DNA from 2 places in the Streptomyces sp. NBC_00203 genome. Region 2 is predicted to be linked to the other one. Evidence: riboswitches for the same ligand, from Rfam matches in the RefSeq annotation. Region 2 holds a riboswitch; the other holds the start of a gene.
What was found. A riboswitch is a leader RNA that binds a small molecule or an ion and turns the genes downstream of it on or off. The one in region 2 is predicted to bind ZMP and ZTP.

Region 1: another riboswitch for ZMP and ZTP. It lies ahead of OG975_RS44305 (bifunctional 5,10-methylenetetrahydrofolate dehydrogenase/5,10-methenyltetrahydrofolate cyclohydrolase); the one in region 2 lies ahead of OG975_RS29570 (glycine hydroxymethyltransferase).

The regions. Positions count from the first base shown of each region.
Region 1 covers NZ_CP108126.1:9,999,720-10,003,113, reverse strand. Annotated here, with positions in the region: gene OG975_RS44315 (MarR family winged helix-turn-helix transcriptional regulator) at 1-449, opposite strand, end outside; gene OG975_RS44310 (hypothetical protein) at 508-1,377, shown strand; ZMP/ZTP riboswitch at 1,383-1,469, shown strand; gene OG975_RS44305 (bifunctional 5,10-methylenetetrahydrofolate dehydrogenase/5,10-methenyltetrahydrofolate cyclohydrolase) at 1,491-2,339, shown strand; gene OG975_RS44300 (CU044_5270 family protein) at 2,350-3,324, opposite strand; gene OG975_RS44295 (RNA polymerase sigma factor) at 3,317-3,394, opposite strand, start outside.
Region 2 covers NZ_CP108126.1:6,585,066-6,588,459, reverse strand. Annotated here, with positions in the region: gene OG975_RS29575 (hypothetical protein) at 1-270, shown strand, start outside; gene OG975_RS29570 (glycine hydroxymethyltransferase) at 378-1,823, opposite strand; ZMP/ZTP riboswitch at 1,855-1,942, opposite strand; gene rocD (ornithine--oxo-acid transaminase) at 1,987-3,279, shown strand; gene OG975_RS29560 (glutathionylspermidine synthase family protein) at 3,304-3,394, opposite strand, start outside.

The DNA.
Region 1 (3,394 bases), 3.4 Mb from region 2:
CTCAATACTGCGAGCAGCGCGTTCTCACCCTTGTCCTCCGACACCACGTGCTGCTCAAACGCGTCGAATCCGGCGTCGGTGAGCCGTACCCGTACGCGGCGACGGTCGCTCCTCTCATGCGTGCGGGTGAGCAGGCCCGCGTCCTCCAGCGGTGCGAGCCGCGCCGACAGGGCGCCCCGGGTCAGCCCGAGCATGTCGGCGAGCTGTGACGGGCTCGCCTCGTAGGGCGGGCCGAGCCGGCGCAGCATCAGCAGCACCTTGAACTGCCAGTGCTGGAGGCCGTCCGAGTCCAGGGTGTCCCGGCGGGCCTGCGCCGCGTGCCGGGCCAGGATGGCGAGCCGGGCGATGATCGCCTCCTTGACCGGGTCCATCCAGTCGAGCTCCTTCGACCAGAGCGCGACGTGCCGGTCGACCGAGTCCGCGGTCGCCGCGTCGGACGGTTCTGTCATGCGGGCCCCCCAAATAGTTTTCTTGTGGATAGTTTTTCGAATTACTACTTTCCTCGCCATGACGAACACCGCAAGCACGATTCGTACGCTCGTATCGCTGGACGAACTCCTGGCCGCTGTACGTGAGTTGAGGATCAGCGGTCGCTGGGAACGCGCGACGAACCTGCTGGACGCCACCGATGTGACCGATCCGCAGGCGCGCGCCCGACTGGCCGTGGCCGCCGCCGAAGTCGCGCTGGAGAGCGACTGGTTCGGTGGAACCGGCCTGGCGCGGACTCGGCTCGGCGCCGCGGAGAAGGCCTTCGAGGAAGCACGCCTGGACGGCCGTTGGGACCTGGACTTCCTGTGGCTGCGCCACGACTACCTCGCTCTGGTGCGTGTCGACGGCGCGTTCCGCGCCGGACCCGACGGCAAGGACCCGGAGGCCCTCGCCGCTCTGCGGCACCTCGCCGGGATCCTGCGCGACCAGGCCCCGGACGCGGTGCGCCGCGGCTGGGCCGAGATGTATCTGGGCCTGATCGCGGACAATCTGTTCGCCGAGCGGGCCGGCGCGCCCGTCCACTACGAGGCCGCCCTGCGCGCGGGCGAGTCGGGGGACGACCTGCTGTCCCGCGAGGCACTGCGCCACCTCGGCGATCACGACCACGACCACGGCGACCACGCACGGGCGCTGGAACGCTGGAACCGGGCGACCACGCTCGGCGCCCGGGCCGGAACCGTCCCCGGCACCCTCTCGATGCAGATGCTCCTGGCGGTCCTCGCCCGCGACACCGGCGACGAGGCCGGAGCCGCCGCGCTGGCCCGGGAGATCGCTCGCTGGGCGGGAGCCATCGGAGCCGTGAGCACCGAGGCGCAGGCCAACGCTTTCCTGGCGGGAGAAGACCCGACGGCACCGCCCGCCGTCCAGGCCGATCGTCCTACGAGCTAGGCTGACCGGCGGGCCGTGACTGGCGCTGAGGTGGAGTACCACCGGGGAGCGGCCTGACGAACGGGTCTTTGCCGCGCGCCTGGGCGATGTGTCAGCAACGCTCAGGAGAGCCCATGTCCCAGGCCCAGCTCATGGACGGCGCCGGTCTCGCGCGCCGCATCGTCGAGGAGACCGCCAAGCGCGCGGCCGGCCTCAAGGACCGTACGGGCATGGCGCCCTGTCTGGCGACGGTACTGGTCGGCGAGGATCCCGCCTCGGTGACGTACGTCCGGATGAAGCAGAACCGCTGCCGCAAGGCCGGTATCGAGTCGCGGCACGTCGCACTGCCCGCCGGCACCACGACGGCCGAGCTGGTCGACACGCTCACCGCGCTGTCGACCGATCCGACCGTGCACGGCATCCTGCTCCAGCACCCCGTCGGGCCGCACATCGACGAACGTGCGGCGTTCGAGGCCATCGCGCCGGAGAAGGACGTCGACGGCGTGACGCTGAGCTCGTACTCCGCGATGAGCTTCGGCCTGCCCGGCTTCGTGTCCTGCACGCCCGGCGGCATCATGCGGCTCCTCGACGAGTACGACGTCGACCCGGCCGGCAAGCGGGCCGTCGTCGTGGGCCGCAGCGCCATCCTCGGCAAGCCGGTCGGCATGCTGCTGCTCGGGCGCGACGCGACGGTGACGTACTGCCACTCGCGTACGGCGGATCTGTCGTCGGTGGTGCGCGAGGCGGACATCGTGGTGGCCGCCGTGGGACGGCCCCGGCTGATCCGCGGGGAGGACATCAAGCCGGGAGCCGTCGTGATCGACGCGGGCTACAACGAGGGGAACGTCGGCGACGTCGACTTCGACACCGCCGTCACCCGGGCCGGGCTGATCACGCCCGTGCCGGGTGGCGTCGGCCCGATGACGATCGCGGTCCTGCTGGAGCAGACCGTGACCGGAGCCGAACGCCAGGCAGGCGTCTGACCGTCGCGGCTCAGCGCATCCACGCCTTGTACGACATCACGTCCCCCGCCTTGAGGCCCAACTCGGGATCGGCCTTGGTGACGGTGTCCTCCAGGCCGAGGACGGCACCGGTCGCCGGGTCCAGGATCAGCATCCGGTGGCTGGAGTGGGCTGTGTCGTCGTACACGTACGCCTGCCCGGGGCGGCCCAGCCGGTCGGTGACCGCTCCGGCCGGGCGCAGCCCCTTCGCGTCGGCGAGGATCCGCGCGAGTGCGGCGTTCTCACGGCTGCCGAGCGTCCAGTGGTCCAGCAACTCGGCTACGGCGTCGAGGAGTTGGGGGGTGTCCATCTCCCCGGTGGTGTCGATCTCTTCGAGGTAGGCGCGCAGCCGCTCGGCGTCGTGCGGCGGCCGTGCCTGGGGCGGGGCGTCGCTCCAACTCGGCGGGTACGTCTGCCTGCTGAGGACATGGCCGTCCTCGACAGTGCGCGGGACAGGGTCGGCGCCAGTGATGACCGGCCTGCCCGGGTGGCGCGGATCGGTCGCGACGACGAGTTCCGTGTGACTTCCGTCCGCCTTCCAGCGCACGACGCGTTCCTCGGGAAGGGTGACCGGCGGCCGGGCCTGGGGACCTGAGGTCATGCTCAGGCTCCAGGCCTGGAAGTGGGTCCCCTGGCGCAGTCTGAGCGCGCTGTCGGATGCCGCCGCGCGGTCGGCGAGCCGGTCCAGGGGTACGGGGGTGGAGCCGGCCTCGACGACCAGCGGGCGCGGGGCGGCCACGGCGGGGGTGGTGGTCGTTCCCGACACCATGAGGGTGAGGGCGGCCACGCCGGCCGCCGCCACGGTCCCGATGCTCCAGGTCCAGCGGCGCAGCCGTCGGGGGCTCTCGCTGTGCAGCAGCTGGTTGAGGCGGCGCTCCGCGTGCTGGTCCAGCGGGCGGTCGTGGAAGCGGGGGTCGCCGGACGGCACCGGGTTGGCGCGGCGCAGCAGTTCGAGTTCGTCAGCCATGGCCGTGCTCCTTCGGGGTGTCGCGGCGGGGCGCTACGGTGCCGGCGGCCACGGTCGTCTCCATGCGGTC
Region 2 (3,394 bases):
GACGTGGAGGACGACGACATCCGCTGGCATCGCGCGCCGCGCTCGGTGTTCGACGAGTTGGCGCGGCGCGGGGAACTGTTCGGCTCCGCGAGCGATTCGGGGACGGCCGGGGAGCAGGGTCTGACGGACGGAGCGGGGTGGGCGATGTCCGGGCTCGCCATGGGCCTGGTGATCGGCGCCGGCGGCACTCTACTGATACGCCGCGCGGCGGCCCGGCATGAGACTGCCGGACCGCCGCGGGAACCACGACAGGAGCTGATCGACCTGTAGGGAGCCGAGAAGCCGAGCGCCTGGGAGCCCGAGGATCCAAGAACCTCTGGACACCCCAAGGCACCTCAGGAGTCGAGGGCCTGGCGAGCGGTCCCCGGTGGGGTGCGTCAGCCGAGGTCGATCTCCGGGTAGAGCGGGAAGCCGGTGAGCAGGTCGGTGGCGCGGTGGGCGATCTCGTCCGAGATCTTCGGGTCCAGGACGTGCTGGGCCTTGGACGGGCTGCCCTTGGCGGTCCTGCCGGGCTCGGCGGCGGTGAGGACACGGTCGATCAGGCCGGCGATCTCGTCCATCTCGGTCGTGCCCAGACCACGGGTGGTCAGCGCGGGCGTGCCGATGCGGATGCCGGAGGTGTACCAGGCGCCGTTGGGGTCGGCGGGAATGGCGTTGCGGTTGGTGACGATGCCCGAGTCGAGCAGTGCGGACTCGGCCTGGCGGCCGGTGAGGCCGTAGGAGGAGGCGACGTCGATCAGGTTGAGGTGGTTGTCGGTGCCGCCGGTGACCAGGGTGGCGCCGCGGCGCATCAGTCCCTCGGCGAGGGCGCGGGAGTTGTCGACGACGGCTTGGGCGTAGTCGCGGAACTCGGGGCGGCGGGCCTCGGCGAGCGCGACGGCCTTGGCGGCCATGACATGCGGGAGGGGGCCACCGAGGACCATCGGGCAGCCGCGGTCGACCTGCTCGGCGAGGGTCTCGTCGCAGAGCACCATGCCGCCGCGCGGGCCGCGGAGCGACTTGTGCGTGGTGGTGGTGACGATCTGGGCGTGCGGGACCGGGTCGAAGTCGCCGGTGAGGACCTTGCCGGCGACGAGACCGGCGAAGTGGGCCATGTCGACCATGAGGGTCGCGCCGACCTCGTCGGCGATCTCCCGCATGATGCGGAAGTTCACCAGGCGGGGGTAGGCGGAGTAGCCGGCGACGATGATCAGCGGCTTGAAATCACGGGCGGAGGTGCGCAGGGCCTCGTAGTCGATGAGGCCGGTGGTGGGGTCGGTGCCGTAGGAGCGCTGGTCGAACATCTTGCCGGAGATGTTCGGGCGGAAGCCGTGGGTGAGGTGGCCGCCGGCGTCCAGGGACATGCCGAGCATGCGCTGGTTGCCGAGGTCGCGGCGGAGCTGGGCCCAGTCGGCCTCGGTGAGGTCGTTGACGTTGCGGACGCCGGCTCGCTCCAGGGCGGGGGCCTCGACGCGCTGGGCGAGGACGGCCCAGAAGGCGACCAGGTTGGCGTCGATGCCGGAGTGCGGCTGGGCGTAGGCGTGCTCGGCGCCGAAGAGTTCGCGGGCGTGCTCGGCGGCGAGGGCCTCGACGATGTCGACGTTGCGACAGCCGGCGTAGAAGCGGCGGCCGACGGTGCCTTCGGCGTACTTGTCGCTGAACCAGTTGCCCATGGCCAGGAGGGTCGCCGGGGAGGCGTAGTTCTCGGACGCGATCAGCTTCAGCATGTCGCGCTGGTCGGCGATTTCCTGGCTGATGGCGTCGGCGACGCGGGGCTCCACGGCCCGGATCACTTCGAGGGCGCTGCGGAAGGCGGTGGACTCGGTGGAAAGGGGCTCTGGCATGACGGCCTCCGGACGTGGCGTTCAGCGTTCACGGGTCGGCCCAGGCGCACGGCACACAGTTGCAGGGGCCGCTCCCCGATGGTCGGTCCCATCCCAGCGCGCCAGTCACGGCCCCGCCGTCAGCCTACCGGGCGCGCCGGATCGCCGGGTTCCCCAGTCCACCATGCGAGCGACGATAGGAAATAGGCCACAAACGCACCCACCACTCCCCTGGTGCCGCTCGTCAAGGAACGGAGATCCCGTGACTGCTACGGAGACGACGGAGGCGTTCATCGCCTCGGCCGAGGCGCACAGCGCGCACAACTACCACCCGCTGCCGGTCGTCGTGGCGACGGCGGACGGGGCCTGGATGACAGATGTCGAGGGGCGCCGTTTCCTCGACCTGCTGGCCGGATACTCGGCGCTGAATTTCGGACACGGCAACCGGCGGCTGATCGACGCGGCGAAAGCGCAGCTGGAGCGGGTGACGCTGACGTCGCGGGCGTTCCATCACGACCGGTTCGCGGACTTCTGCCGGGAGCTGGCGTCGCTGTGCGGCAAGGACATGGTGCTGCCGATGAACACGGGCGCGGAGGCGGTGGAGACCGCGGTGAAGACGGCCCGGAAGTGGGGGTACCGGGTCAAGGGCGTCCCGGACGGGAGAGCGAGGATCGTCGTGGCGAGCGACAACTTCCACGGCCGTACGACGACGATCATCAGCTTCTCCACGGACCCGGAGGCACGGGCGGACTTCGGGCCGTACACGCCGGGCTTCGACATCGTGCCGTACGGGGATCTGGCGGCGGTGCGGGAGGCGGTCACCGAGGAGACGGTCGCCGTGTTGTTGGAGCCGATCCAGGGCGAGGCGGGGGTGCTGGTGCCGCCGCCCGGATATCTGGCGGGGGTGCGGGAGCTGACCCGCGAGCGGAACGTCCTGTTCATCGCCGACGAGATCCAGTCGGGGCTCGGCAGGACGGGGAAGACCTTCGCGTGTGAGCACGAGGGGGTCGTGCCGGATGTGTATGTGCTGGGCAAGGCGCTGGGAGGAGGGGTCGTACCCGTGTCGGCGGTGGTGGCCGACCGGGACGTGCTCGGGGTGTTCCGGCCCGGGGAGCACGGGTCGACGTTCGGGGGGAATCCGCTGGCCTGTGCGGTGGCGCTGGAGGTGATCGCGATGCTGCGGTCGGGCGAGTACCAGCGGCGGGCCGCGGAGCTCGGTGAGCATCTGCACCACGAGCTGGGTCTGCTGGCAAGCACGGGCCATGTCACGGAGGTGCGCGGGCGCGGGCTGTGGGCGGGCGTCGACATCGCTCCGGCGTACGGCTCGGGCCGGGAGATCTCCGAGAAGCTGATGGACCGGGGCGTCCTCGTCAAGGACACCCACGGTGTCACGATCCGGATCGCTCCGCCCCTGGTCATCAGCAAGGAGGACCTGGACTGGGGGCTCGCCCAACTCCGGGACGTACTGGGGGCCTAGGCCCTCGGATGCCGGACCCGGTGGCTAAAGGATCACGTGCGGCAGGAAGCGGGCGTACTCGTCGGTGATCAGGCCGGAGGACTCGCGGATGCCGAGGCCCGCCGACTCGTCCTCG